DNA from 4 places in the Halomonas aquatica genome. Region 2 is predicted to be linked to each of the others. Evidence: predicted binding sites of a transcription regulator. Region 2 holds the regulator's gene; each other region holds the start of a gene.
What was found. The regulator sigma-54, encoded in region 2, starts transcription at its own class of promoters, with help from an activator protein. The targets are predictions, from matches to a motif close to TGGCACNNNNNTTGCTNT.

Region 1 (7,400 bases), on a different contig from region 2:
CAAGGCCTCCTCCACAGCACAGGCCAGCTCGGTCAGGGTGAACATGATGCCGCCGTCACCCACCAGTGCCACGACAGGCAACTCGGGCTTCCCAAGGCTGGCCCCCATGGCGGCGGGCAGGCCATAGCCAAGCGTGCCGTAGCCCGTCGAGGCGTTGAAGAAACGCCGTGTCGCCGGCTGTGACACCAGGTGGTTGGCGGCATAGGTGGTGGCGCAGGAGTCACCGACCAGGATGGCCTCCGGCAGGGTGTCACGGAGAGTGTCGAACAGCGACACATAGGGCGCGAACGCCGGGTCCTGCCACAACGCCAGCGCCTCCCGAGTCGCTCGTGTCCGTTCCTCACCGTTTTTTCGAAGGGGAGTCTGGCTGAAACGGCTAGCCAGTGCCTTGAGGGTGAGCCCGGCGTCCGCCATAAGTGCAAGATCCGCCGGCTGATTTCTGGCCAGCTGCTCGGCGTCGATATCCACGCGGATCAGCCGCCCGCCAAGGGAGAACCCGTCATCGAAGACGACGTCATAGTCGGTCTCGCCCAGCTCGGTGCCAATGGCGAGCACCACATCGGCATCGATGGCCAATTTGCGCACGGCGGGCAGAGAGGCATTGGCGCCCAGGTCCAGGGGATGGTCGATGCCAAGAAGCCCCTTCGCATTGATCGTGGTGACCGCCGGGGCGTCCAGGGCCTCCACCATCGATCTCGCGGCACTCGGCTCCTTGATGCAGCCGCCGCCCAGAAGCACCAGGGGGCACTTGGCCTGCCTCAGCCAGTCACCCGCCTTCTCAAGAGCCTCGAGATCCGGCGATGCACTGGCAAGTGACGTACGTCGCCAACTGGCCGGTTCCTCTACCGGAGCATCGAGGAGATCGATGGGGATCTCGATGTGCACCGGCCCCGGGCGCCCAACCTCGAACACGGAAAAGGCCCTGGCCAGCACCTCGGGCAGCGCCTGCGGTTCCAGCAAGGTATGGCTGAACCGCGCGAGCCCCGCGATCAGCTGCTGTTGGCTCGGCAGTTCGTGCAGCCGGCCCTGACCGCGTCCCAGTGTGTCGTGACGATTGACGCTGGAGATCACCAGCATGGGGACCGAGTCGGCCAGCGCCTGGCCCATGGCCGTGGCGATGTTCGTCATCCCGGGGCCGGTGATGATGAAGCACACCCCCGGCTGGCCGGTGGCCCTGGCATAGCCATCGGCCATAAAGCCCGCGCCCTGCTCGTGGCGCGGGGTAACATGCCGGATGCCGCTGGCTGTCTCTCCTCCGCCCAGCCCACGATAGAGCTCGACGGTATGGACCCCTGGGATGCCGAAGACGGTATCTACGTCATAGGTGTCCCGAAGCAGACGGATGAGCAGTTCTGCACAGGTCATTTAGCGCCCCTCATCCCACCAGCCAGTGGGCCATGACGACGATGATCGGCAGGGTGATGGCGGTACGGATCAGGAAGATGGCTACCAGTTCCCACAGTTTGAGAGGGATCTTCGATTTCAGCAGCAGCGCGCCGATCTCGGACATGTAGACCAGCTGGGTCAGCGACAGGCAGGCAATCACGAAGCGTGTCAGCTCGCTATCGATGTTGCTGGCCAGCACCGCCGGCAGGAACATGTCGGCGAAACCAACCAGGGTGGCAGGCGCCGCGGCCTCGGCCTCCGGCAGGCCCATCCACTCAAGGACCGGCACCATGGGCATGGAAAGCCATGTGAACAGCGGAGTGAATTCGGCCAGGATCAACGCCACAGTACCGATGGCGATAACCAGAGGCAGCAGACCGAAGAAGATATCGGCGACGTTGAACATCGCGACGCGCAACAGCTGACGCGGGCCTGGCGCCTTCTCGGCGCGGGCGACGGCCATCCCCAGGCTGTAGCGCAACAGCCCCTGATCCCCTGTACGCTCCTCCTGCAGCTGACAGCCCACCGGCTCATAGTAGCTGTTCGACTTGAGTGAGAGCGGCGGGATACGCGGCACGATCACGGCGGCCACCAGACCGGCCACCACCACCGTCAGGTAGAAGGGCACGAAGAGGTGATTGATACCGATGAAGCTGGCCACCAGGAGCGCGAAGGCGATCGAGACGATGGAAAAGTTGGTGGCGATGGCCGCCGCCTCGCGGCAGTTGTAGAAACCCTTCTCATACTGCTGGGTCGTGATCAGGACGCCGACGGTGCCGGAGCCCATCCAGGAGGCGGTAGCATCGATGGCGCTGCGGCCGGGCAGGCCGAAGATCAAGCGGAAGGGAGTGCGAAGCAGGCTGCCGATGAACTCCATGAAGCCGAAATCGACCAGGAACGGCAGCAGGATGGCGGCAAAGAAGAAGAAAGTCAGCAGGACCGGCGCCAGGTCATTGAGCATGACGCCACCAGTGTAGGAGGCGGTAACAAACTCGGGACCGACCTTGAAGTAGATCATCAGCGCGAATATCGCCCCTAGCCCCCGCATGATAGTCCACGGGAGGGTCACGTCGAACAGCTCTCCCAGCGCGCTGCCTTGTGCCCAGGAAGGCCTGGAGGCCTTCACGTAGAGGGTCAGCACAAACGACAGGCAGAGTACCAGGGTGGCGATGGCAGGCAGCGACTCACCCAGCAGGGCCTTGAGCCAATCGGCGGCAAGGCCCATGCCAATATTGATGGTATCGCCTACCGAGAAAGGCACCAGGAACAGCAGAACGCCCATCAGCGACGGTACGATGAACTTGATCAGGCCGTGCCGTGACAGCGGCTCGCCTTCAAGCGCTATGTTGTCGGAGCTATCGAGAGAAGATGGCATGGATTACCTCAGGTTGACTTGTCATTGTGAAAATCTATGGCTGACCTGTATTCAGGCCAGACGCTTCAATCGCGACGCTTGACGCCCGGCAATACGCAAAGCATCTCGTAGAGCAGGGTGGCGCCAATCAAGGCGGTGTTGCCGCTGGGGTCATAGGGCGGTGCCACTTCCACCAGGTCACCGCCTACCACATTGAGCCCGGCTGCGCCTCGCACGATCTCCAACCCCTGCTGAGAAGTCAGGCCTCCCATCTCGACGGTGCCGGTGCCCGGCGCGACCGAGGGATCGAGGGCATCAATATCGAAGGAGATATAGACGGGCCCGTCGCCCATCTGCTCTCGCACTTCGGCCATCAACGGGGCGAGCGACCTGTACCAGCACTCCTCGGCCTGTACGACGCGAAAGCCCTGCTCGCGGCACCAGTCGAAGTCCTCTGCGGCGTAGCCGGTACCTCGCAGGCCGATCTGGATCACCCGCTGGCTATCCAGCAGGCCCTCCTCCTGAGCGCGGCGGAACGGGCAGCCATGCGCCACCTCCTCGCCGAACATCGTGTCGTTGATGTCAGCATGGGCGTCGATATGGATCAGCCCGACCGGGCCGTGCTTCTTGGCAATGGCCCGGAGCACCGGCCAGGTCAGGGTGTGATCACCGCCAAGCGTAAGGGGCGCGCAGTCGTGGGCCAGCACCCGGTCATAGAAGCCGGAGATGATGTCCAGGTTCTTGGGCAGGTTGAAGGTGTTGATCGGCACGTCGCCAATGTCCGCAACCTGGAGGCTATCGAAGGGTGCCGCCCGGGTCGCCATGTTGTAGGGACGCAGCATCCGCGACTCATCGCGAATCTGGCGGGGTCCCAGGCGGGTCCCGGGGCGATTGGAAGTCCCGATGTCCATGGGAATGCCGATGAAGGCTGCATCCAGACCCTCGGCGCCTTCCTGGGTCGGCAGGCGCATCATCGTCGCGGGCCCACCGAAGCGCGGCATGTCGTTGCCACCCAGGGGCTGGTTGAACTCACTCATGCAAAGGTCCTTTGCTTTTCTGGTCGGTGATGAATACGCAAGGTTCACATTAAATGTGCACAAACCATGCCACCCGGATTTCGGGGCCTGACCCAAACAAATGATTCATAACTAGATCACTCACCATCCAACAATGATGCAATAATGAATCATTGATGCATTCATGAATCCAAGGTCGACCACATGAGCAACATCGACAGTCTCATCCTCAGGACCATCATCGATACCGCCCATGACCACTACTTCGTGGTCGATGCCGACGGCAAGGTTCGCTATGTAAGCCCCAGTGCCGCGGCGGTATATGGCATCTCCTGTGAACAACTCCTGGCAAGCAGCGTGCAGCGTCTCGAAGACGAGGGGGTGCTGAATCCATCGATAAGCATCGAAGTGATGCACACTGGAGAACCAGTACAGCTCGTTCAGTGCACCGGCACCGGGCGCCAGGTGATTGCCCAGGCCCATCCGGTCTTTGAAGCGGGAGAGCTGGTGGCCGTCGTCAGCCGTTCCATGGATCTCACCGACCTTCAGCTGCTGCAGCAGGAATACACCTTGCTGCAGCAGCGCTTCAGCGACCACCTGAAGCGCAGCCAGGCACTCGAGCAGGAGGGTGCGACACTGGAGAGCGAGCTCGACGAGCTGGAGGTCAAGAGCCCCCTGATGCGGGAGGTGGCCCTGCTGCTCCGCCGGGTTGCCCCCACGGACGCGACGGTGATGATGCTCGGCGAGTCCGGGGTCGGCAAGACGGCCTTCGCCCGTCAGCTTCATCGCTGGAGCCCTCGACACGACGGCCCCTTCGTCGACGTCAACTGTGCCGCCATACCCGAAAGCCTGTTCGAGGCGGAGATGTTCGGCTATCGTTCCGGGGCCTTCAGCGGCGCCGCTCCCGGCGGGCGCATCGGGCTGATCGAGCAAGCCGCAGGCGGTACGCTCTTCCTCGACGAGATCGGCGAGCTGCCCCTGGGGGTACAGACGAAGCTACTGAAAGCTATCCAGGATGGGCGCATCTCTCGTCTGGGCGACAACCAGTCACGCCGCGTCGACTTCCGCCTCGTGGTAGCCAGCAACCAGGACCTCAGCCGACTAGTGAAGGAAGGGTCGTTCCGCCTGGACCTCTTCTACCGACTGAACGTCATACCCGTCACCCTGCCGCCACTACGAGAGCGCCGGGAGGACATTCCCGGCCTGGTCGAGCGGCAGCTGAAGCAACTCAATCGACGCTATAGGCAGGAGAAACTACTCGCGCGGAGCAGTTGGAAGTCGTTAATGCGTCAGGACTGGCCCGGCAACGTGCGGGAGCTTGAGAACTGGCTGGAGCGGGCCTGGCTATCCAGTGATGACACCATCCATGCCGACACACCAGTTCCTGCCCATCCGGTCACAGCGACAGCCAACGCCTCCGACCAAGGCGTTCCAGACCAAATCTCCTTTCCGACTCTCCACGAGGAGGAAGGCCTCAAGGACGCTCTAAGCCGCGCCGAGCGCACCATCCTTGCCGAGTTCTGCGAGTCTCTGCCCAGCACCTATGCCATTGCCGAGCGACTCGGCATCAGCCAGCCAAGCGTTGTCAGGAAGCTCAAACAGCATGGCCTGCGCATCCAGCGATGAGTGAATCGAGTGTTCGCATCTCCATAGCGGCCTGATGCCCAACGACAAGGCCCCCGGCGCATTCACGCCGGGGGCCTTGCTGTCCAACAGGCGTTCAGGACCCATCCAGCGTCCTGGCAGCCATTCTCCTGTCAGCGATCCAGCCGCTGCACCTTCAGCTCGTAGTTGTTGACGCCTCTCGTGTTACCGAACTTCTGGCCCTGCACGCGGATGCGATAACGGCCCGGTGAAAGCGCCGTCTCCATGTCGACATCGCCGTCGAAGCCCTGACCGGCGCCCTCGGCGACCACCCGACCGGACGCATCCAGCACCTCGAGGACGATGCGGTAGGTGTCCTGGTAGCCCGGCGGATAGGTGGAGGTGGTGATAGCGACCCGACCCTGCTCGGCCACCTCGAAGGTCAGCACCTCGCCCCGGGCGCGAATCTTCACGTCGGTGACGATGGTCTGGAAACCAGGCGCGGCCTCGTCACGCTCGGGTGACCCTTGCGCCACGGAGGCCGACGCCTCGGGCGAATCTCCGGTGGCGGCTGTGGCCGTCGCCGCCGCGCCGGACGCCACGTCACGTCGAGGCGCTGCAATGGTCGCCACGTCATCCTGGTTGCGCACGAAAACGCTGCCGCTGGCGTCACGCCCATTTCCGGTGAAGACCAGCCCGTTGCCATCGCTGACGGCCTCCTCCAGTCGCCGTCCCTGGTCATCCAGTCCGACGATCCGGATGGAGTAGCCATCGCCCGCCTTGCCGCGGGTGCCGAAGCGTTGGGCCTCGACGCGCAGGATGTAGTCGCCGGGGGACAGGCGCTGACGCAGGGCCAGGCCGCCGTTCTGTCCTAGCGCCTCGCTGCGGGCGATCACCTGCCCCTGGGCATCCTCGAGGACGGCTGCTATGCGGTAGTCCTCGGAGTATCCGGGGGTAACCCGGCTCTCGACCAGGTAGGTACCGTCCTCGGTCACCGAAAAGTCGTGGGCGTTGACGCCCCCGAACAGAAAGCTGCGGCTGCGAGCATCCGTATCGGACTGCAGGAAGCCGGTCAGATCGAGTTGCTTGCCCTCTTCACGGAACCGCTTCTCCACCTCGTTGGCAGGCGCCGTGGCACTGCCGAGCATGAGACCCAGCGACAGAAGGCTGACGGTGATAATGGGCTGTTTCATGGAACCTCGCCTCAGAGAATAAAAAAGCCGACCCCTGAGGATCGGCTTTCTGGATCTAAGACCGCTGCAGCAGGATCAGGCCCTGCATGCAGGGGGAATTAGAACAGGTAGGCGGCGCCAACGGCGATGCTGTCACCCTCGTCGAGTGCGCGGTCATACCAATAAGCCTCGGCGTAGGTGTAGAAGGCATCGGAGATGTTGTAAGTTGCGCCGATCGCAAACTCGTTGTAGCTCTCGTCCCCCTGCTCGTTCGGCCAGTCGCCGCTGGTCACGGCGTCGTCGACGGTATCGACCAGGGTACCACCACCCACGTCGACATACTGGTAGGCGGCGTAGATGTTGCCCATGCCGTAACCGTAGTCGGCGCTCAGGCCGTAATAGTTGACGTCGGATACGACGTCGGTACCGGCATCGAAGCGCTCATACTTGAGGGAGAGGCGCAGGGTGTCGATGGTGTACTGGGCGTTGATCCCGTACTGGTCGCCCGCGTCGAAGTCACCGGTGGTGACGACGGAATCGGCATCGGTGCTGGTGTAAGTGCCGTCGTTGTTGCCCAGGTTGTCGTAGGCCGCGGCGATGGAGAAGGCACCGGCGGTGTACTTCACGCCGCCGAAGAAGGAGGCGTCGCCGCCGGAATCTCCCACGACGCTCACGGTATCACCGGCAGCAGATTCGAAGTCATCAACGGAATCTGCTTCTTCTGCGTCACCCTGGATCTGGGTGCCCAGGGCGAACTGCAGGCCGCTGAAGGAAGGCGACATGTACTGCAGCTTGTCACCCTCGCGGGAATCTTCGGTGCTCACATAGGCACTGTTGGAGTCCGAAAGGCTCCCATATTGATAGCTGGTGAACGGGTCCTGGATCCAG
Region 2 (7,400 bases):
CGAACTCGAGCAGGTCGCCTACTGCGGTGATGACATGCCCGACGTGGCCGCCATCCGCCGGGCCGGGATCGGCATCAGCGTGCCCGGCGCACCGAGCTATATCCGCGGCCAGGCCGACTGGGTGACCGAAACCATGGGCGGCCACGGCGCTGTTCGGGAGATCTGCGACACCCTTCTTCAGGCCCAGGGACACTGGGACGCCGTGCTCGACACCTACCTGCACGGCTCGACCTGATCCATGGGCCTGCCGCGCCCCGGCTTTCGCACCGGCCTTTTGCTGCTGCTGTTCGCCCTGGGTGGCGGACTGGCCCTGCTCGACCTGCAAGACGCCCCCCTCCCCGGCCCGGTGCCGGGGGGCGCGTCGGGCGAGCCAGACTACTATCTGGAGAACGCCCGGCTGACCCGCTTCGATGCAAAGGGGCAGCCCCACCAGCGCCTCGACACTCCGCGGCTGACCCACACCCCCCATGACGACATCACCCGCCTGCAGCGCCCGCAGGGCAAGTTGCTGGACGACTCGGGCCGAGTCTGGCTGGCCCGCGGCGACAGAGGCACCCTGGAGACGGGCGGCAACCCGCTGACCCTGTCCGGCGATGCGCAGCTCCGGGCCCCTGCGGAGCGCTGGCAACTGGACACCGAGATCCTGCATTTCGATGCCGATAGCGGCCACGCCTGGAGCGAGACGCCGGCTGTGCTGCGCCAACCTCCCCAGCGGATGAGCGGCGAGCGCTTCGACGCCTGGATCCATGACAACCGCGCCCGGCTGACCGACAATGTCCGCGGCCACCATCCGCCCCAGACCCACGAGGACCCCGAGTCATGACGCGAACTTCCCTCGCCCCCCTTTCGACCCTCGTCGTCATCGGCCTGTTGCTAGGCAGTGCTCAGGCACTGGCATTGGAGGGTGACGCCAGCGCCCCGATCGAGGTGGAGGCCAATCAGCTCGATCTCGACGATCGCGAAGGCACCGCCGTCTATACCGGCAATGTGGACATCCGCCAGGGGAGCATGCAGCTGACCGGCGACCGTGTGGAAATACGGCGCAACGACCAGGGCCAGCTCAGTCAAGCCACCGCCACCGGCGAGCGCGCCTACATCGAGCAACTGCCCGCACCGGACGAGCCCATGGTCCGCGGCTGGGGCCGCACCGTTATCTACCACGTCGCCGAGCGCCGCATCGAACTGATAGACCGCGCCGAACTGCATCAGGGTGGCGACACCTTCGATGGTGGCTACCTCGAATACTTCCTCGACCGCCGCGTCGTCCAGGCCCGCTCCGATGCAGAAGGTGTACAGGAGCGCCAGCGGGTGCGGATGACCCTCGAGCCCGCAAAGCAGGGCGGCCAGTGATGAAGACCCTGAGAGCCCAGCACCTGGCCAAGGGCTACAAGCGTCGCCGAGTGGTGCAGGACATCAGCCTCTCCATCGGGCAGGGCCAGATCGTCGGCCTGCTCGGCCCCAACGGGGCCGGCAAGACTACCTCCTTCTACATGATCGTCGGTCTGGTGCGCGCCGATGCCGGCGAGGTGCATATCGACGACCTGGACCTCTCGACCGCAGCCATGCACGAGCGGGCCAGGGCCGGCATCGGCTACCTGCCCCAGGAAGCCTCGATCTTTCGCAAGCTGTCGGTCGCCGACAACATCATGGCGATCCTCGAGACACGCCCGGACCTCGACCGCAGGGGCCGCGAGGCCAGGCTCGAGGAGCTCCTCGGGGACTTCCACGTGACGCACATCCGCGACAACCTGGGCATGAGCCTCTCCGGTGGCGAACGGCGACGCGTGGAAATCGCCCGGGCGCTGGCCACCGAGCCTGCCTTCATCCTGCTCGACGAACCCTTCGCCGGCGTCGACCCCATCTCGGTGGGCGAGATCAAGGGCATCATCCGCCAGCTCAAGGCCCGAGAAATCGGCGTGCTGATCACCGACCACAATGTGCGCGAGACCCTCGATATCTGCGACAGCGCCTACATCGTCGGTGACGGCCGGATCATCGCCGAGGGCAATGCCGAGGCGATCCTGGCCAACCAGCGCGTCCGCGAGGTCTACCTGGGCCAGGACTTCCGGCTCTGAACTCCAATCTCATGATATAAATGTCGTTATGGCTAAGCGGCATGAAGATTGCGCATGGCACGATTGTTGCATTTTTCCAGTTGCAACCCCCTCGGCCAGGGGCTAGGGTGGGAGTTTTCCTCACGTCGGGGGAACTCCTCTCATGGCCATGAAGGCTTCCCTGCAGCTTCGCGTCGGCACCCAGCTGACCATGACCCCCCAGCTGCAGCAGGCCATCGCCCTGCTGCAGCTCTCGACCCTGGACCTACGCCAGGAGATTCAGCAGGCGCTGGATTCCAACCCCCTGCTGGATGTCGAAGATGACTTCGGCGAAGAGGAGGTGGACGAAACACCCGACGACGACTGGGCCAGCGAGATTCCCGACGAACTCACCACCGACAGCGACTGGTCGGATACCTATCAGGACCTTGGTAGCGTTCCTGCCGGCGGCAGTGGCGAGGGTCCCGATTTCGAGCGTCAGGCGTCGGGGCAGAGCCTGCAGGGCCATCTGGCCTGGCAACTGGCCATGACCAACCTGGACGAGCGCCAGATGCTCATCGCCGAGAGCCTGATCGACAGCCTGAACGGCGACGGCTACCTCACCCAGCCCCTGGAGGAGATCCGCGACGGCCTCAGGGCCCAGGGCCTCGCGGGCCTCAGGAGCCGGGAACTCGAGCAGGTGCTCCTGCGCCTCCAGCAGTTCGAGCCCACTGGGGTCTTCGCCCGTGACCTGCGCGAGTGCCTGATGTTGCAACTGGCCACCCTGCCCGATGACACACCGCTCTTGCCCCAGGCCCGCCGCCTGGTTCGCCAGTTCCTCGAGGCCCTCGCCGGCGACGACCGACGCCTTCTCAAGCGCCGGCTCAGCCTCGACGATGAGGCCCTCGACACGGTGATCGACCTGGTACGCTCGCTGGATCCCCGCCCCGGCAGCGCCTTCACCGAAAACGACAACGACTATGTGATTCCCGATCTGATCGCGCGGCATGCCCGCGATGGCTGGCAGGTAGAACTCAATCCCGAGGCCATGCCGCGCCTGCGCATCCAGCCCGACTATGCCGCGCTGATTCGACGAGCCGACAAGAGCGAGGACAACCAGTTCCTCAAGGACCACCTGCAGGAGGCGCGCTGGCTGATGAAGAGCCTCTCCAGCCGTAACGATACGCTGCTGCGGGTGGGCCGCGAGATCATGGTGCGCCAGATCGACTTCCTGGAGCATGGCGAGGAGGCCATGAAACCCCTGATCCTGGCCGATATCGCCCAGGTCGTGGAGATGCACGAGTCGACCATCTCGCGAGTCACCACCCAGAAGTTCATCCATACCCCGCGCGGCATGTTCGAGCTCAAGTACTTCTTCTCCAGCCAGGTAGGAGGCGGCAACGGCGAGGGTGATGCCCACTCCAGCACCGCCATCCGCGCCCGGATTCGCAAGCTGATCCAGGACGAGGCCCCTCGCAAGCCACTCTCCGACAGCAAGCTGGTCGCCCTGCTCGATGAGGCCGGCATCGGCGTCGCGCGACGCACGGTAGCGAAATATCGCGAGGCGATGGGAATCCCCTCCTCCAGCGAGCGCAAGCGGCTGCGTTGAACGGGGTCCAATGGCGCACTCCAGTACCCGGATGCTTTCTCCCGAATTTGCCGCAAGCAATTGAAATCACGCTATTCGGCGAGAAATCCAATCCCCTCGACCGCGGGGGTATGCAGGACGACAAAAAGGGTTACAATCGATTCACACCCCGTAAGAGCAAGGAGCGTGTCATGCAAGTCAACATCACCGGCCACCATGTAGACCTGACCGACGCACTGCGTGACTATGTGCAGGAGAAACTTACCCGCGTCGAGCGTCACTACGACAACATCACCAACGTGCAGGTCACCCTCTCCGTGGAGAAGGAACGCCAGCAGGCGGCCTGCACCCTTCATGCCGCCGGTGCCGACCTCCATGCAGAGGCCATGGATAATGACATGTATGCCGCCATCGATGCTCTCGCCGACAAGCTCGACCGTCAGTTGGTGAAGCACAAGGAAAAGGCCCAGGCCCGCGCCCAGGGCGCTGGCGCCCGCTGATTCCGTCATGACACTGGACGCCATCCTGCCCCCCGAGCGCACCCTCTTCGATGTGCCGGGGGGGAGCAAGAAGCGAGTGCTGGAATTCTTCAGCACCTTCATTGCCCAGAACACGCCGAGCCTCGACAGCCAGGAGGTCTTCAGCCGACTGATCGGCCGCGAACGACTGGGCAGCACCGGCATCGGCAACGGGGTCGCCATCCCCCACGCACGAAACCCTCACTGCAAGGCACCCATCGCCGGCTTCCTCAAGCTGGCCGAACCGGTGGATTTCGATGCCATCGACGGGGAACCGGTAGACCTGGTCTTCGTGCTGCTGGTACCCGAGGAGGCCGACGAGGCGCATCTCGCCTTGCTCGGCCAGGTCGCCGGCGTGATGAACGACACCGACACCCGGGCCCGCCTGCGTCACAGCGCAAGCCAGCGCGAGCTCCATGAGCTCCTCATGGAGGCGATTCGACAACAGGCCCAGACCGGCGGCCAGGGAGGCTGATCCTCCTTGGCCGCCCGGCCATTACCACGACCAGGAGACCCGCATGCAGCTCGTGATCATCAGTGGCCGGTCGGGTTCCGGCAAGTCGATCGCGCTGCAGGCGCTTGAAGACCTGGGCTACTACGCCATCGACAACCTGCCGGCGATGCTGCTCGGCCCACTCGTTGATGAGCTCCAGGGTGATCGCAGCGTGCGCTCCTCGATCGCCGTCAGCATCGATGCCCGCAATCTCCCGGAAGCCCTGGAACGCTTTCCCGAGTTGCTCGATGACCTGCGCACCCGCGACCTTGAGTGCCAGGTGGTCTACCTGACCACCGATGCGCGGATCCTGCTGGAGCGCTACTCCCACACCCGGCGCCGCCACCCGCTCACACGCGGCAGTGGCATGACCCTGGCCGAGGCCATCGACACCGAGGAACAGGCGCTCTCGGAGATCCGCGATCTCGCCGATCTGGTGATCGACACCTCGCGGCTCTCGGTGCACGAGCTACGGGGGCGCATCACCGACCAGGTAGCGGGCCATCGGGCCGAGCAGATGACCCTGACCGTGGAGTCCTTCGGCTTCAAGCGCGGGGTGCCGCTGGATGCGGACATCGTCTTCGACGCCCGTTGCCTGCCCAACCCCTACTGGGACCCGGCACTGCGGGACGCCACGGGACGAGAGGCCAGCATCATCGCCTTCCTCGACAGCTACCCGGTGGTCTCCGAGATGCACGATGACATCCTCGCCTGGGTAGAGCGCTGGCTGCCGCGCTACCAGAACAGCCAGCGCAGCTACCTCACCGTGGCCATCGGCTGCACCGGGGGCCAGCACCGCTCGGTCTACCTGGCCGAACGACTGGCCAATCATCTCTCGCGGCGGCATGCCGGCGTCAGACTTCGCCATCGCGAGCTGGGGATGCAGGTCAAACTCGCCACCGAAGAAACGGCGGGCCACGACACGCAACAGCAAGGAACCTGACGCGTGCCGAGACGCAAGCTGACCCTGACCAATCGGCGCGGCCTGCATGCCCGCGCCGCCACCAAGCTGGTACAGTGCTGCCAGCCCTTCGATGCGCGGGTCACCGTTCACCGGGGAGGCCAGCAAGCCGATGCCGGCAACATCATGTCGTTGCTGATTCTCGCCGCACCCTGCGGCACCGAGCTCGAGGTCTGCACCGACGGCGAGGACGCCGAGGCGGCCCTCGAGGCCATCATCGCGCTCTTCGAGGCCCGGTTCCACGAGGATGCCTGAGGGCAGGCCAGGACCGGCCCTTGCCAGGCATCATGCTGGTCAGCTGCCTGCCACCATCATCTCGTCGATCAGCCAGCTGCCGGTATGGATGCTGCCTCGGGTATCGGTATCATCCCCCACGCCCACCAGCCCCTTGAATATCGTTTCGAGGTTGCCGGCAATGGTGAACTCCTCCACCGGATGCTGGATCCGGCCGCCTTCGACCCAGAAGCCGGCCGCACCGCGCGAGTAGTCGCCCGTCACGCCATTGACGCCCTGCCCCATGAGTTCGGTGACCAGCACGCCACGGTCCATGCGCGCGAGCAGCGACTCGCGGCTCTCAAGCGGCGCGGTGAGGCGCAGGTTACGGGCGCCGCCGGCATTGCCGGTGGTCTGAAGGCCCAGCCGCCGAGCGCTGTAGGCCGAGAGCATGTAACTGGCCAGGCGACCGTCCTGGATGAAGACATTGTCTCGGGTCTGCACGCCATCGTTGTCGAACGGCGAACTCGCCATCGCCCCTACCTCCATGGGGCGCTCCCCGAGGCCGAACCACTCCGGGAAGAGCGCATCATTCAGGCGTTCGCAGAGGAAGGATGCCTCGCGGAAGAGGGAGCCCCCGGCGATGGCGCTCATCAGGTGGCCGACCAGGCCGCTGGCCAGAGTCGGGTCGAAGAGCACGGGCATCCGGCCGGTGGCCGGGCGCCTGGCGCCAAGGCGGCGCAGGGTGCGATGGGCGGCGCTCTCGCCCACCGCTTCGGCGTCAAGCAGATCGCGCGGGTCGCGGGCGCTGGTATAGTCGTAGTCGCGCTGCATGCCGTTCTCATCCTCGGCAATCAGCATGCAGGAAAGCGAGTGGCGGCTGCCGCGCTGGCTGCCCAGGAAGCCGTGGCTATTTCCGTAAACGCGCACCCCCTCGCCGCTGGAGAGGCTGGCCCCGTCGGAGCTCTTGATGCCCGCCATGCCTCGCCCGGCCGATTCGCAGCGCAGGGCGAGTTCGGTGGCCTCGTCGATGGAGAGTGGCCAGGGGTGATGGACATCGAGATCGGGAAGGTCCGTGGCCATCAGTGCCGCATCGGCCAGGCCCGAAGCCGGGTCCTCGCCGGTATGGCGGGCGATCGCCAGGGCCTTCTCGACCACGGCACGCACAGAGGCCTCGCCGGCATCGCTGGAGGAGGCACTGCCCTTGCGCTGTCCCACATAGACGGTGATGGCGATCCCCTGGTCCCGGGACAGTTCGACCGTCTCCACCTCGCCCTCGCGAACGCTGACGCCGACGCCCTGATCGACGCTGGCCCCCACCTCGCAGCTCTCGGCCCCGAGCTGGCGGGCCAGGTCCAGGGCCATCCGGGCGCGACTTTCCAGCAAGGCCTGCTGGGCGGTGGCATCGAATGCCTGTGTCATGAACGTCTCTCCTCAGTCGGCCGGCCATGGCGCCGGCCCTCAAGATGGTGCATTGTCCAGCCCCTTGCCGCGGGCTGATATACTAGCGCGCAATTCGACCCCGACGACGTGGAACCGGCATGACCCAGGATGACCTATCCCCGGCCGAACAGCGGCCCAGCAAGTCCCAGCT
Region 3 (7,400 bases), on a different contig from region 2:
CCGTTGGTCGGTGGCGTTGGACGCCACCCTGGCTGCGTTCATTGTGCCAGAGCATACACCCGCTGCGGGAGGAATAAAAAAAGCCCCCCGAAGGGGGCCAGGAGGAGCGTGGGCTCACTCGCGTAGGTGTCTTACTTCTTGGAGGCACTGAACTCGGGGTAGGCTTCCAGGCCGCACTCGGTCAGGTCGACCCCTTCGTACTCTTCCTCTTCGGTGACCCGGATGCCCATCACGGCCTTGAGGATAAACCATACGATCAGGCTGGCCAGGAACACCCAGAAGAAGATGCCGAGGATACCGATGATCTGCGGACCGAAACTGGCACCGCTATTGGTCAGCGGTACGGCCAGCACGCCCCAGATGCCCACCACCCCGTGTACGGAGATGGCACCCACCGGATCATCAAGCTTCAGCTTGTCCAGGGCCACGATGGCGATCACCACCAGCAGGCCACCCGCGGCGCCGATGAACACGGAGCCCAGCGCACTGGGGGACAGCGGATCGGCGGTGATGGCCACCAGGCCAGCCAGGGCGCCGTTCAGGGCCATGGTCAGGTCGGCCTTGCGGAACCACATCTTGGCCAGGATCAGCGCGGCGATCACGCCGCCGGCGGCGGCCGCGTTGGTGTTGACGAATACCTGGGCCACGTTGTTGGCGGAGGACACGTCAGACATCTTCAGCTCAGAGCCGCCGTTGAAGCCGAACCAGCCCATCCACAGGATGAAGGTACCCAGGGTGGCCAACGGCAGGTTGGCGCCGGGGATGGCATAGATGCTGCCGTCCTTGCCGTACTTGCCCTTACGCGGGCCGAGCACCATCACGCCTGCCAGGGCCGCGGCCGCACCGGCCAGGTGCACGATGCCGGAGCCTGCATAGTCGGAGTAGCCGACCTCGGCCAGCCAGCCACCGCCCCAGGTCCAGTAGCCGGACACCGGATAGATGAAGCCAGTCATGACCACGGCGAAGGCCAGGAAGGCCCACAGCTTCATGCGCTCGGCGACGGCACCGGAGACAATGGACATGGCGGTCGCCACGAACACCACCTGGAAGAAGAAGTCCGAACGCATGGAGTAGTAGGGGGCGCCATCGCCGCCGGCGAGCACCGCTTCGACCCCGTTCTCGCTGCCGATAAGCGCGCCCAGGCTAGGCAGGAAGCCGCCGGCATCGCTGGAGTACATCAGGTAGTAGCCCACCAGCAGGTACATGGTGCATGCGATGGCGAACAGGGCGATGTTCTTGGTCAGGATCTCGGCGGTGTTCTTGGAGCGCACCAGGCCTGCCTCGAGCATCGAGAAGCCGGCGGCCATCCACATCACCAGCACGCCGCAGATCAGGAAGTAGAAGGTATCGAGCGCATAGCTCAGCTCGGGTAGTTCACTCATGGGTGTCTCTCCACGTCAGAAATGGGAAGGGGTGGTCAGACGGCATCGGCACCGCGTTCACCGGTGCGGATGCGGATCACGTCCTCCAGAGGCGTGACGAAGACCTTGCCGTCACCGATCTTGCCGCTGTTGGCCGCACTGCAGATGGCATCGAGCACGGTTTCGAGTCGTGAGTCGTCAACCGCGATCTCGACCTTGACCTTGGGCAGGAAGTCGACGACGTACTCGGCGCCACGATAGAGCTCGGTATGGCCCTTCTGGCGGCCGAAGCCCTTGACCTCGGTAACGGTGATGCCCTGGACGCCGTTGTCGGCGAGTGCCTCACGGACGTCGTCGAGCTTGAATGGTTTGATGATGGCGGTGATCAGCTTCATTCCGAATCTCCCTTGCTGGAATATGGGCTGGCATGGTGCCGCCCGACAAGTGGCTGCCCTGTTTAAGCGATAACCATGCCAGATTTTAAAATTTTCATTTTAAATCATATGGATGTGACGAGTTATTGTGTGTGGACGGCGGCGGGACGAACGAGGTCGATGGCGATGATGATTCATTGTGGTGCATTTATCAGAATGACTGCGCACCATAAGTGAGCATAGAAGGGTGATGCGTGGTGCCGGAGGCTTGCGTATCCTCTTGTCAGGCATCCAATCACGTTTCAGGAGAGACACCATGGTGAGCCATGATCGCATCAGTCGCTTGGCCCAGCAGATCGGTGACCGGCTGCAGGGTGCTTCCCAGGCGCCGGAAGAGGTACAGAAGGGCATCCAGCAGGTGGTCAAGGGCGCCTTCGACCGCCTGGAGCTGGTGTCCAGGGAGGACTTCGACATCCTGATGGACGTGCTCCAGCGCACCCGGGCGCGGGTCGAGGCGCTGGAGCAGCAGGTGGCGGCGCTGGAGGAGGGGCTGGATGGAGCCACCTCTCGGGAGACTTCACCGAGCGAGCCTGCAGAGGCGCTGCCGGAGACACCAAGCGCCGAGTCGAGCCCCGAGGAGGACGCCGGCGCCGGCGAGACCGACCGCTGATCCTCTGCCTGCCCTGTCCCCTATCAATCGTGCCCGGGCGCACCCCGCCGGCCTGGACTAGCCTGAAGTCAGACAGGCGGCGAGGGATCGCGCATGACGCTGGCAATCATCCACACCCGGGCCAGCCTCGGACTCGAGGCGCCCGAGGTGCTGGTCGAGGTGCATCTGGCCAATGGCCTGCCCGGCATTACCCTGGTGGGGCTGCCTGAGGCCGCCGTCAAGGAGAGCCGCGAGCGGGTACGCAGTGCCCTGATCAATGCCGGCTTCGACTTCCCCCTGCGACGCATCACCCTCAACCTGGCCCCCGCCGATCTGCCCAAGGAGGGCGGCCGCTTCGACCTGCCCATCGCCCTGGGGCTGCTGGTCGCCTCGGGCCAGGTGCCGCGCGAGGCCCTCGAGGGGATAGAGTGCGCCGGGGAGCTGGCTCTCGATGGTCGGCTGCGGCCGGTGACCGGGGTACTGCCGATGGCCATGGCAACATGCCATGCGCGCCGCCGGCTGATCGTGCCCCGGGCCAACGCCGACGAAGCCGCCCTGGCAGGCGACCTCGATGTGCTGCCCGCCGATCACCTGCTCGAGGTGGTGGCCCACCTGCTGGGCCAGGAGCCCCTTCTCCCGCACCGTTCGTCAGGTCCCGCCCCCTCGACGGAGCCGGGCCCCGACCTGGCCGAGGTAAGGGGGCAGCATCAGGCCCGGCGTGCGCTGGAGGTGGCCGCCGCCGGCGGTCACAACCTGCTGTTCGCCGGCCCGCCGGGGACCGGCAAGACCATGCTGGCCAGTCGCCTGCCGGGCATCCTGCCGCCGCTCTCCGAGCAGGAGGCCCTGGAGGTGGCGGCGATCCGCTCGGTCAGCGGGCTGGCGCATGCCGAGCAGTGGGGCGTGCGCCCCTTCCGTGCCCCGCACCACACCGCCAGCGCCGTGGCCCTGGTAGGCGGCGGCTCGAAGCCGCGCCCCGGCGAGATCTCCCTGGCCCATCGTGGCGTGTTGTTCCTGGACGAACTGCCGGAGTTCTCTCGACACGTGTTGGAGGTGATGCGCGAGCCCATGGAGTCGGGGCAGATCCATATCGCCCGGGCCAGCCACGAACGACGCTTTCCTGCCGGCTTTCAGCTGGTAGCGGCCATGAATCCCTGCCCCTGTGGGCATCTGGGCGACCCACGCCAGCCCTGCCACTGCACCGCTGCCCAGATCCAGCGGTATCAGGCACGACTTTCCGGCCCGTTGCTCGACCGCATCGACCTTCAGGTGGAAGTGCCGGCGCTGGCGCCGGAGCAGTTGACCTCCCGTGAGCCGGGCGAGTCCTCGATGGTGGTGCGCGAGCGGGTGCTGGCGGCGCGGGCGAGACAGGCGACGCGCGGGGTGCTCAATGCGCAACTGGCCGGACGAGCCCTGGAGGAGGCCTGTGCCCTTCGGGCAGGGGATCGGGCCTGGCTGGCCGGTGTGCTGGAGCGGCTCAAGCTGTCGGCTCGGGCCTACCATCGGGTGCTGCGGGTGGCCCTGACCCTGGCCGACCTGGCCGGCGAGGGGCGCCCCGGGCGCGATCAGCTGATCGAGGCCATCGGCTATCGTCAACTCGACCGGCTGCTGAAGCGATGACGGGCACCGCGATCAGAGCGCCGTGGCGTCCAGGGCTCCGCTGATCTCCGCGCGCCAGGCGGGTTCGTCGCGTCCCGTGCGGCGCAGCTCCAGGTTCAGGCGATAGGGCAGCAACTCGCGATCCGAGAGCCTCAGGCGGGGGCCGTCGGCCATCAGGCGGGTGTCCAGTCGCCACTGGTTGTCGTGGCCGCCCTGCGCCATGGCCTCACGCCATTCCAGCACCTGGGGGCCACTCGAGACCGCCAGCAGGGCCCGAGTCAGGCTCTCGAGCAGGCGCTCGTCGGTGAACCCCAGCCTGGCGTCGACCTCCGGCATGGCCAGCAGCAGGACCTGATCGACGGCCGGACGCGCCAGGGGCGGCGTCGCCGTGACCTGATCGGCGGCGCGTTCGCTCAATCCCAGCAGGGCCTGGCGCGCGGTAGCCGGCTGCTGCGGGGAGCCGGCACAGCCGGCGAGCAGCAGGGTCAGCAGCAGGGTCAGGTAGCGCATGGCGCACTCCCCTCGCCTTTCGGGGCACCGGAAGGCTCCAGCGTCGCGACGAATCGGTCGAGTACCGAGAACAGTTCGCGGCGAATAGGCTCGGCCTCATTGACCAGGTGGTGGCGGGCCTCGGGGTGGCGATGGATCTCGGCGTTGGGGAACTTACGTGCCAGCACCGTGAGGTTCCATTCCCAGTCCACGGTCAGGTCCTGCTCGCCCTGCAGGATCAGGGTTGGGACGGGACTCGGTGGCAGCGCCAGCAGCTGCGGCATCCAGCGGCGCATGGCACCGATCCAGTCCATCACCAGGCGGTCCGCCTGGAGGGGATCGCCGTCGCGCAGGAAGTCCGCGAAATCGGCATCCGTGGAATTGGCGCGGAACTTGCGCGGCACAGAGTTCACGAAGGGGCCCACCAGAAGGTGCAACCAGTTCGACTGGCTCCAGCCCCAGGGGCGAACCAGCGGTGCGAGCAGCGCCAGTCCCGACCAGTGGCCGTCGTCGCCGCGGGTCAGGGCGTCGGTGGCGAGAATCGCCGCCCCGGTGCTCTGCCCGATGCCTAGCCACGGGCGTGGCGCCAGCCCCTCGTCCTGCAGATGTTGCTGCAGCCGTTGCAGGCAGCTGCCATAGTCATTGAAGTCGTCGATGGAGGCGCGCCGGCCGCTGGAGAGGCCATGACCCGGCAGGTCCCAGAGCACGACCCGCCAGCCCCGCGCGAGCAGGCGTTCCAGCAGGTGGCGGTAGAGGCCGAGGTGGTCGAAGTAGCCGTGCACGATGAAGGCCGTGCCGATGGGCGACTCGGGACTCCAGACCTGGGTCCAGAGGCGAAAGTCGCCCGCCTCCAGATAGCCCACGTAGAGGCCTACCCGCTCGGCGAGCAGGGGTGCCAGGCCATAGTGGCCCAGATAGCGTTCCAGGGCCTGACCGGATAGGTCCGCGGGGGCGAGGGGCCCCAGGGCCTGCAGGGGGGTAAAGTCGCTCATCGGTTTCTCCGCAATGCCCGTTCATGCTAGCGCCAAGCCGGCGGCTCCACCAGCGAAGCCTGAGAGGACGGGCCATGGGCCTCATCATTTGGTCTAGCTTCTGGCCCCTCATGGCGGCTGCGGCTTTACATGTGGAAGCAATTTCCACAAAATCGGTGTTACGCAGTCATCTTTCCCTGTCCGGCCGGTCGGTGCCAGGGGGCACCGAACAGCCAAGCATGAGGAGTACGACCCATGACCCAACGCATTACTCGCCATCGCCTCCAGGTGGCCGCCGAGCTGGACCGCTTCATCAACGAACAGGCCCTGCCCGGGTCCGGCGTCGACCCCGAAGCCTTCTGGAGCGGCGTGGATGCCCTCTTCCATGACCTGGCCCCGCAGAACCGCCAGCTGCTCGCCGAGCGTGACCGCTTCCAGGAGAAGCTCGATACCTGGCATCGAGAGAACCCGGGCCCTGTCCGCGACATGGCCGCCTACCGCGCCTTCCTCAAGGAGATCGGCTACCTGGTGGAGGCGCCGGCCAAGGTCGGCGTGACCACCACCAATGTCGATCACGAGATCGCCACCCAGGCCGGCCCGCAGCTGGTGGTGCCTGTCAACAACGCCCGTTATGCCCTCAACGCCGCCAACGCGCGTTGGGGCAGCCTCTACGACGCCCTCTATGGCACCGACGCCATCTCCGAGGACGATGGTGCCGAGAAGGGCGCAAGCTTCAACCCGAAGCGTGCCGAGAAGGTCATTTCCTATGCCCGCGGCGTGCTGGACCGTGCCGCCCCGCTGGCCACCGGCTCCCACCACGATGCCATCAAGTACGTGCTGCGTGACGGCCATCTGGTGGTTTCTCTGGAGGGCGGCCGCGAGACCGGCCTCAAGGATTCGGGCAAGCTGGTGGGCTTCAGCGGCGCCACCGACAGTCCTGAGTCCATCCTGCTGGTCAACCATGGCCTGCACCTGGAGATCCAGATCGATCCGAGCCACCCGATCGGCAAGACCGACCCGGCCGGCGTCAAGGACGTCATCGTCGAGGCCGCGCTGACCGCCATCATGGACTGCGAGGACTCCGTGGCGGCGGTGGACGCCGAGGACAAGGTCGGTGTCTACGCCAGCTGGCTGGGCCTGATGAAGGGCGACCTGGAGGAGCAGGTCGAGAAGGGCGGCAAGACCATCACCCGTCGCCTCAATGCCGATCGCACCTGGCACAACACCGACGGCGGCACCGTCACTCTGCCTGGGCGCTCGCTGATGTTCGTGCGCAACGTGGGCCACTTGATGACCACCCCGTCGCTGCTCGACGCCGAGGGCAACGAGCTGCCCGAGGGCATCCTCGACGGCATCGTTACCGGCCTGCTTGCCTTGCATGACCTGAAGAAGGGCGAGGGCGAGCCGCGCAACTCCCGCACCGGCTCCATGTACATCGTCAAGCCGAAGATGCACGGCCCGAAGGAGGTCGCCTTCTCCAATGCGCTGTTCGGTCGCATCGAGGACATCCTCGGCATGGATCGTGACACCCTGAAGATGGGCATCATGGACGAGGAGCGTCGCACCTCGGTCAACCTCAAGGCCTGCATCGCCGAGGCGCCCTCCCGGGTGGTGTTCATCAACACCGGCTTCCTCGACCGCACCGGCGACGAGATGCACACCGCCATGGAGGCGGGCCCGATGATCCGCAAGGGCGACATGAAGGGGTCCGCCTGGATCCAGGCCTACGAGAAGAACAATGTCCAGGTCGGCCTGGCCTGCGGCCTGCGCGGCCGCGCCCAGATCGGCAAGGGCATGTGGGCCATGCCGGACCTGATGGCCGCCATGCTCGAGCAGAAGATCGGCCACCCCAAGGCCGGGGCCAACACCGCCTGGGTGCCGTCGCCGACCGCCGCGACCCTGCATGCCCTGCACTACCATCAGGTGGACGTGGCGGCCCTGCAGCGCGAAATGGAAGGCC
Region 4 (7,400 bases), on a different contig from region 2:
CGGTCATCGTCGGCATAGTTGTAGTTGGCGAAGGCGTTGACCGTGGGCTGGCGACCCGCACGGGCGATGTCGACGCTACCGCGCGAGACCTCGACCGCGGCCTGGCTGGCCAGTACCAGGGGATTGTTCTCCATGGCCATCTCCACCCAATGATCGCGATCGCCGGGGGTGGGAGGCGCAATGGGGATCTCGTCCCCCAGCGAATCGATGCTGGAATATCGCTGGCCGGTCAGGCGCTCCAGGGCCTCGAAGCTGACCTGCAGGTTGCTCTGTGCCGTGATGCGCTCGGCACGCGCCTGGTCGAACGCCGCCTGGGCCTCCTCGACCTCGGTGATGGCGATCAGCCCCACCTCGAACTGCTCCCGGGCCTGCTCCAGCTGGCGACCGATGGCCCGCTCCTGGGCGCGCCGGGCCTCGAGCACCTCATGGGCACGCAGGATCTCGAAGTAGGCCGAGGAGACATTGATCAGCACCTGCTGCTCGGTGGCAGCCAGCCGGTAGAGTTGCTGGTCGATCTCGCGCTCAGTCTGCTCCACCTCGCGGCTGTTTCGCGCATCGAAGAGCGCCTGAGTGGCCTCCAGTGTCAGGCTGGCGCCGGTGTAGCTGTCATCCGCGGTCTGGAAACCGCTCGACTGGCTCTCGTACTGGCGGTTGTGGGTCAGGTTGCCCGTGAGGTCGACCTGTGGCAGCAGGTCGCTCTGCTGCACGTCCCGCCCCGCCCCGACGCTGCTCGTCTGTGACCGGGCCGCGGCAAGCTCGGCGTTGCTGTCCATGGCATCGCTGGCGATGGTCAGGAGATCAGCCGCCTGCAGGGGTGAGGCGAAGGCCGAGGCGACCAGCGCCGGCAGCAGGGTGAGGCGGGCAAACCGCGCGCCGGTGCGACGAAGGGGACGGGAACACATCATCGGTAGATCCTCGGTTTCTGGAAGAAGAAAATTTACATACATTGTCGCATGTGTACTGCTTTAGTCCACCGCCAAGCTGACAGGCGATGGTGGATCCTGGCCCTTGTCCGGAAAAATCCGCTATGCTCCCTCGCGGCGTGGGCCGTTAAAGCTCGGTCCATTAGAGCTCGGTCCGCTACGGCCTGGCCCACTGAGGGAGAACGCCCATGGATGCTCTGGAACTCGTCAGGGTGAGAGAGCTGGAGGTCGCCGTCAGGATCTGGCATCCCGAGGCACCGCGCACCGTGATCGCCTGGCATGGCCTGGCCCGCCACGGCGGCGACTTCGCCGACTTCGCCCGCGAGTTGGGACCCGAGTGGCGAGTGCTCGCCCCGGACACCCCGGGACGCGGCCTGTCGAGCTGGTCGCTCTACCCCGCCCACGACTACCTCTACGCTAACTACATGAGCGTAGCACTGGCGCTGCTCGATCACTTCGGCCTCGAGCGGGTTCCCTGGGTGGGCACCTCCATGGGCGGATTGATCGGCATGCTCCTGGCCGCCGAGCCGGAGAGCGCGGCGCGCATCGAGCGGCTGGTGCTCAACGACGTGGGCCCGGAACTCGACCCCGAGGGTCTGGCGGATCTGGCCGGCTACTTCGGCGTGCCCCATCGCTTCACCCGCTTCGGCGACCTGGAGGCCGAGCTACGGCGCCACTACAAGGGCTTCGGCATCGAGGGTGACGACGCCTGGCGTCGCCTCGCCCTGGGCAGTGCCCGTCGCCTGCCCGACGGCAGCTGGACCTACCACTACGATCCCCGCATCGGCGAGCAATTCGTCCATGACACCCCCCGGGACACCTGGGCCGACTGGGCCGCAATCCGCTGCCCGCTGATGGTCGTCCGAGGCCGGCAATCGCCGCTGCTCAAGGCCGAGAGCGTGACACGCATGGCCGAGGCGCAGCCCGGCCTGGTGACCCACGAAGTGCCCGGCTGTGGCCACGCCCCCATGCTCGACCGGGTCGACCAGGTCGCACCGATTGCCGAGTTCCTGGCCGGGTCGGCCGGACCCCACCCGATCACACGTGCCCGAAGCGGCATGTCCTCCTTGTGGCAGCGCCTGCTGGGCCGCCTGGACAACCGCCCGAGAGATCACAGCTAGAGAGCCAGCGAAGACGGGCCTTCGGGCTCGAATCCCCTCGGGGTCTGATGCACTCACATGACGCACGGAGCGCCTCTCCTTGCATGAATTCGTGCATTTTCCAGGGTTTTTCTCGCCTTTTGAGAAAAACGAACGATCGGTCGATTTTCTCAACACAATGTACTTCTACTTCTTTTCAACCAGGGCCTGATGGATGGCACGCTTCTAGCACGCACTTTCGTGCGCGACTCTGGGCCCTCCGGCGTCGGCGGTCGAAAAAAACCCAGTGAAGGGGAAATAATAATGGACCAAACTGCCCGTATGCCCGTAGCGGACGTCATCTATCCTGCACCCGCGGTTCACCCCGACGAACCTCCGGTAACTCCGAACCCGGAACGACGTCGATTGTTCAGGCTGGCAGGCGGCCTCCTCCTCATCACCGCCATGACAGGCTTGATGCCCATGCGCCCGCTCAGCGCCGAGGTCCGCCCCGAGGGCGGGGAAGGCGAGAGGGACAGGACCTTTGGGGGTCGGGGTCGGCGGCCCGATAAAAAGGCCCGGGGCCTCAACGGAACGGACTGGGATGATATGGAATTCATCGAACAGGTAGATCTTACGCCTCGCCGTGGTGGCCGACGGCTTCGTAACTCCAAGCCTGTCGCCAGTTCGGGACAGAACCCGCTCTCTACGGACAGTCGACGCACCGACGGGAGTCGATAGCCCTGAGGCTATCGTCGTCACCACGGCGAACAGCCTCGGAATGCCCGTCCACCGCGGGGTCGATGATCATCGGCCCCGCGGCCTCAGCTGGTCCTGTCGCGAGCCTTGAAGTCGGCGGGCTCGATGCCCCATTTGCGAAGTCGTGAGAACAGCGTCGTCGGCTTGACCCCCAGCAGCTCCGCTGCCCCCCCTGCCCCCGATACCTTGCCTGCGCTCTGCATCAGTGCCGTGACGACATTGTCGCGCTGGCGACGGGAGAGTTCCTGCTCGGGCAACGGCGCCCGCTGCGTGACCGTGGGGAGCGACGTCCGAGCTCCCGGCCCTGGCTCGGCCGACAACAGATCATCGAAGATCAGCCGCCGGTCCTGAGAGACGATGACCTGTCGTTCGATGATGTTCTCCAACTCGCGGATATTACCCGGCCATCGATAGCGCTTGAGCACCTCCAGCTGCGCAAGCGGGATGCGCTCTCCGGGCTTGTTGAATTTCTGACAGGCACGTTTCAGGAAGTGCTGTGCCAGCAGGGGCACGTCCTCGATGCGCTCACGCAGGGGGACCGAGGCGATCGGAAACACATTGAGGCGGAAATAGAGATCCTCGCGGAAGGTGCCGGCGGCCACCATCTCATGCAAGTCGCGATTGGTCGCGGCCATCACGCGCACATTGACCTTCCGGGTATGGACCTCGCCGACCCGTTCGAACTGCTGATCCTGCAGCACCCGTAACAGCTTGCCCTGCAACTCCAGGGGAATTTCCCCCACCTCATCCAGGAACAGGGTGCCGCCATCGGCCAGCTCGAAACGCCCCAACCGGTCGCTGGTCGCCCCGGTGAAGGCCCCCTTCACATGCCCGAAGAACTCACTTTCGAACAGGTCACGGGGAATCGCCGCACAGTTGACCCGAATCATCGGGCGATCGCCCCGCGAGCTGTCGGCATGGATAGCGCGGGCGATCAGCTCCTTGCCGGTGCCGGACTCACCATTGATCAGCACGTTGGCATCGGTGGGCGCCACCAGGGCGATCTGACGAATCAGCTGTGCCACCGCCGGGCTCTCGCCGACGATCTCGCTGTGATTGAGCTCGGCGGTAATCTCCTCCTGCAGGTACTTGTTCTCGAGCTCCAGGCGCCGCTTGAGCGAGCCCACCTCCGCCAGGGCGTCACGCAGTCGCTGTTCGCCTTGCTTTCGCTCACTGATGTCGCGAAACAGCACCACGGCGCCGACCAGACGCCCCATCTCGAAGATGGGCGTACTGGTGTATTCGACCGGCACCGGCTCGCCATTCTTGTGCCAGAACACCTCGTCATCGACGCGATGGACCTGACCGTCGCTGAACGAGGCGTGAATCAGGCACTGCTGCACGGGGAACTCACTGCCATCGATGCGCGTGTGATGAAACAGCCGATGGGCATCGTGACCCACCATGTCGCTACTGCTCCAGCCGAGGATGCGCTCGGCGGCAGGATTGACAAAGGTGGTCTTGCCTTCGGCATCAAGCCCATAGATGCCCTCCCCCGCCGCCCCCAGGATGAGCTGATTCTGGCGTTCGATGCGCTCGAAGACCTGCTCTATGCGCTGCCAACCGACCTTCCCGCTTCGATGCTGGCGACTCAGATCGGCCTGGGACCGACGGCGTTCGACCTTGTCACGCTCGACCAGGGTCAGCAGCAGTCGAGACCCCTCGGCCAACGGCACCGCGAAGATCTCGATCCGATGCGGCTGACGGCCCAGGTCAAGCAACACCAGGTCATCCGACCAGGCCGGCGGACGCGTCAGGGCTTCATCGCTGAAAGTCACCCAGAGCGGCAGGGAGGCACTCAGAAAATGGCTGAACGGGCGTGCGTTGAGCTGATCCGCATCGCCCCCCATCAGCGTCTCGGCGGCAAGGTTGACCTTCAACAGCCGGTCCTCGAAGGGATCGACGATCAGCATGGCTTGCGGAGCGGCCTGGAAGGCCTGGTCGGAAAGGGGCATGGGGTCGGCTCGCATGGCAGTGATCTCTTTTTAACACACCAGGACCACGACAGACTCGAAATCTCGTCATTTATAGTCACGAAGGTTCGTAAATTACGAGATATCGTCACGCATAAGAGGTGGGCTGGCCTGCACATGCCAACCATCAACCCATTGACGGATATTCCTTTTATTCGCATTCAAGTGATTTGGCACGGCGTTCGCAACTTTATTCGGTGTCCAGTCGAGACGCTGGGCCTTCGAACAGACCGCCAATGAAGCGGCTCCCCTCCCCCATGATCCAGTGAGGTGAACTACAACATGAAAGATCACAACAGCCTGGGTAACCCCTTCGACCATCGCCAATCGCTGATCCATGGTCGCTCGTGCGACTGTCATGATTGTCAGGCCACCTCCGGCCACCACGACCATGCACATACGGCCCATGCCAAGACCGAGCAGGAAGCCCTGCCGGACAACGAAGCGATGCTCGATCGTGTCGTGGAGAGCACGCTGGTGCGCGGCATCTTCGGCCACAGCGACATGCATCGCCGCCAGTTCATGAAACTGGTCGGTGGCGGCACCGCGGCCGCCGCCCTGGCGAGCTTCCTGCCCATGGATGCCATCAAGGCGGCGGTAAAGGAGGACATGGGGCCGCTGGAGAAGTCCAAGCTCAACGTCGGCTTCGTGCCGATCACCTGTGCGACCCCGATCATCATGGCGCACCCGATGGGCTTCTATGAGCGCTATGGCCTGGATGTCTCGGTGATCAAGACCGCAGGCTGGGCCGTGGCCCGCGACAAGTCATTGAACCGCGAGTATGACGCGGCCCACATGCTGACCCCGATGCCGCTAGCCATGACCATGGGTGCGGGTTCGACCCCTGAGCCCTACATCATGCCGGCCGTCGAGAACATCAATGGCCAGGCGATCGTGCTGCACAATGACCACAAGGACAAGCGCGATCCCAAGCAGTGGAAGGGCTTCATCTTCGGGGTGCCTTTCGAATACTCGATGCACAACTTCCTGCTGCGCTACTACGTGGCCGAGCACGGGCTCGATCCCGATCAGGACATTCAGATCCGAGTGATTCCGCCCCCCGAGATGGTCGCCAACCTGCGGGCCGGCAACATCGATGGCTTCCTGTCGCCCGACCCCTTCAACCAGCGCGCCGTCTACGAGCGTATCGGCTTCATCCACCTGCTGACCAAGGAAATCTGGGAAGGCCATCCGTGCTGCGCCTTCGCCACGAGCCAGGCGTTCGCCACCGAGAACCCCAACACCTATGGCGCCCTGCTGCGCTCCATCATCGATGCGACCCAGTACTCGTCGAAGCATGAGAACCGCAAGGAAATCGCCTCCGCGATTGCCCCGACCAACTACCTGAACCAGCCGGTGACGGTCATCGAGCAGGTATTGACCGGGACCTACGCCGACGGCCTTGGCGGGGTCCAGCAGGTGCCGGACCGCATCGACTTCGACCCCTTCCCCTGGCACTCGATGGCAGTGTGGATACTCACCCAGATGAAGCGCTGGGGCTACATCGAGGGCGACGTCAACTACCAGCAGATCGCCGAGCAGGTCTACCTGGCCAGCGATGCCAGGAAGGTCATGAAGGAGTTGGGCTACGACGCCCCCGAACAGGCCAGCCGCAACTACGAGATCATGGGCAAGACCTTCGACTACACCCAGCCCGAAGCCTATGTGAAGAGCTTCGCCATCGGGAGGGGTTGATATGGATCGTACGACCACCGAGTGGAATCTCAGTCTCAACATGAGGGCGGCGCTGGTCGCCCTGGTGTTGCTGGTCGTCGGGCTGGGCCTCTGGGAGGGTCTCAATCAGGTCCCCAGCGCTGACAACAGCGTCGAGATGACCGAGTACGAGAAGCTGATGGGCGGCGTCGAGGACACCGCCCGGGTGCCCCCGCCCTCGGACGTCATCGAGCGCGCCTGGGAGGAGCTGTCCAATCCCTTCTACGACGCCGGACCCAACGACAAGGGCATCGGCATCCAGCTGGGATACTCTCTCTACCGGGTACTCGCCGGCTACCTGCTGGCGGCGGCCGTCGCCATCCCGGTGGGCTTCTTGATCGGCATGTCGCCGCTGATGTATCGGGCGCTGAACCCCTTCATCCAGGTGCTGAAACCGATCTCGCCCCTGGCCTGGATGCCCCTGGCGCTCTTCATCATTCGTGACTCCGAGGCGTCGGCGATCTTCGTGATCTTCATCTGCTCGATATGGCCGATGCTGATCAACACCGCCTTCGGCGTGGCCGGGGTGCGTGAGGACTGGGTCAATGTCGCCCGCACCCATCAGCTGTCGCCCTTGAAGACCGCCTTCCAGGTCATCCTGCCCGCCGCGGCACCGACCATTCTCACCGGCATGCGCATCTCGATCGGTATCGCCTGGCTGGTGATCGTCGCCGCAGAGATGCTCGTCGGCGGCACCGGCATCGGCTACTACGTCTGGAACGAGTGGAACAACCTGGACCTGACCAGCGTGATCTTCTCGATCCTGATGATCGGGGTGGTCGGCATGCTGCTCGACATGTGCCTGGCCTTCGTCTCGCGCCTGGTGACTTACGAGGAGTAACCCCATGAGTCAACATTTCGTTCAAGTCCAACAGGCCAGCAAACGCTTTCCCCAGGGACGTGGCCAGGACGACCTGACCGTCTTCGAGAACGTCAACTTCAATCTCGAGAAG

Region 1: speB (agmatinase) is a predicted target of sigma-54. The motif match lies at 3,832-3,849, and genes of this name have one in related genera.
Region 3: ABE960_RS10420 (P-II family nitrogen regulator) is a predicted target of sigma-54. The motif match lies at 1,820-1,837, and genes of this name have one in related genera.
Region 4: ABE960_RS04325 (CmpA/NrtA family ABC transporter substrate-binding protein) is a predicted target of sigma-54. The motif match lies at 4,906-4,923, and genes of this name have one in related genera.

What each region holds. Positions count from the first base shown of each region.
Region 1 is NZ_JBEGCJ010000001.1:176,860-184,259, forward strand. Features, by position in the region: gene ABE960_RS00730 (5-guanidino-2-oxopentanoate decarboxylase) at 1-1,365, opposite strand, end outside; gene ABE960_RS00735 (YjiH family protein) at 1,376-2,761, opposite strand; gene speB (agmatinase) at 2,827-3,777, opposite strand; gene ABE960_RS00745 (sigma-54 interaction domain-containing protein) at 3,961-5,382, shown strand; gene ABE960_RS00750 (hypothetical protein) at 5,514-6,533, opposite strand; gene ABE960_RS00755 (porin) at 6,632-7,400, opposite strand, start outside.
Region 2 is NZ_JBEGCJ010000005.1:292,795-300,194, forward strand. Features, by position in the region: gene ABE960_RS12575 (KdsC family phosphatase) at 1-235, shown strand, start outside; gene lptC (LPS export ABC transporter periplasmic protein LptC) at 239-823, shown strand; gene lptA (lipopolysaccharide transport periplasmic protein LptA) at 820-1,350, shown strand; gene lptB (LPS export ABC transporter ATP-binding protein) at 1,350-2,075, shown strand; gene ABE960_RS12595 (RNA polymerase factor sigma-54) at 2,218-3,642, shown strand; gene hpf (ribosome hibernation-promoting factor, HPF/YfiA family) at 3,813-4,121, shown strand; gene ptsN (PTS IIA-like nitrogen regulatory protein PtsN) at 4,129-4,614, shown strand; gene rapZ (RNase adapter RapZ) at 4,658-5,575, shown strand; gene ABE960_RS12615 (HPr family phosphocarrier protein) at 5,579-5,848, shown strand; gene pmbA (metalloprotease PmbA) at 5,888-7,228, opposite strand; gene yjgA (ribosome biogenesis factor YjgA) at 7,348-7,400, shown strand, end outside.
Region 3 is NZ_JBEGCJ010000004.1:301,517-308,916, forward strand. Features, by position in the region: gene ABE960_RS10415 (ammonium transporter) at 132-1,382, opposite strand; gene ABE960_RS10420 (P-II family nitrogen regulator) at 1,418-1,756, opposite strand; gene ABE960_RS10425 (accessory factor UbiK family protein) at 2,052-2,405, shown strand; gene ABE960_RS10430 (YifB family Mg chelatase-like AAA ATPase) at 2,499-4,001, shown strand; gene ABE960_RS10435 (hypothetical protein) at 4,014-4,490, opposite strand; gene ABE960_RS10440 (alpha/beta hydrolase) at 4,478-5,461, opposite strand; gene ABE960_RS10445 (malate synthase G) at 5,696-7,400, shown strand, end outside.
Region 4 is NZ_JBEGCJ010000002.1:251,813-259,212, forward strand. Features, by position in the region: gene ABE960_RS04310 (TolC family outer membrane protein) at 1-905, opposite strand, end outside; gene ABE960_RS04315 (alpha/beta fold hydrolase) at 1,112-2,044, shown strand; gene ABE960_RS04320 (sigma 54-interacting transcriptional regulator) at 2,827-4,731, opposite strand; gene ABE960_RS04325 (CmpA/NrtA family ABC transporter substrate-binding protein) at 5,017-6,429, shown strand; gene ntrB (nitrate ABC transporter permease) at 6,431-7,288, shown strand; gene ABE960_RS04335 (nitrate ABC transporter ATP-binding protein) at 7,293-7,400, shown strand, end outside.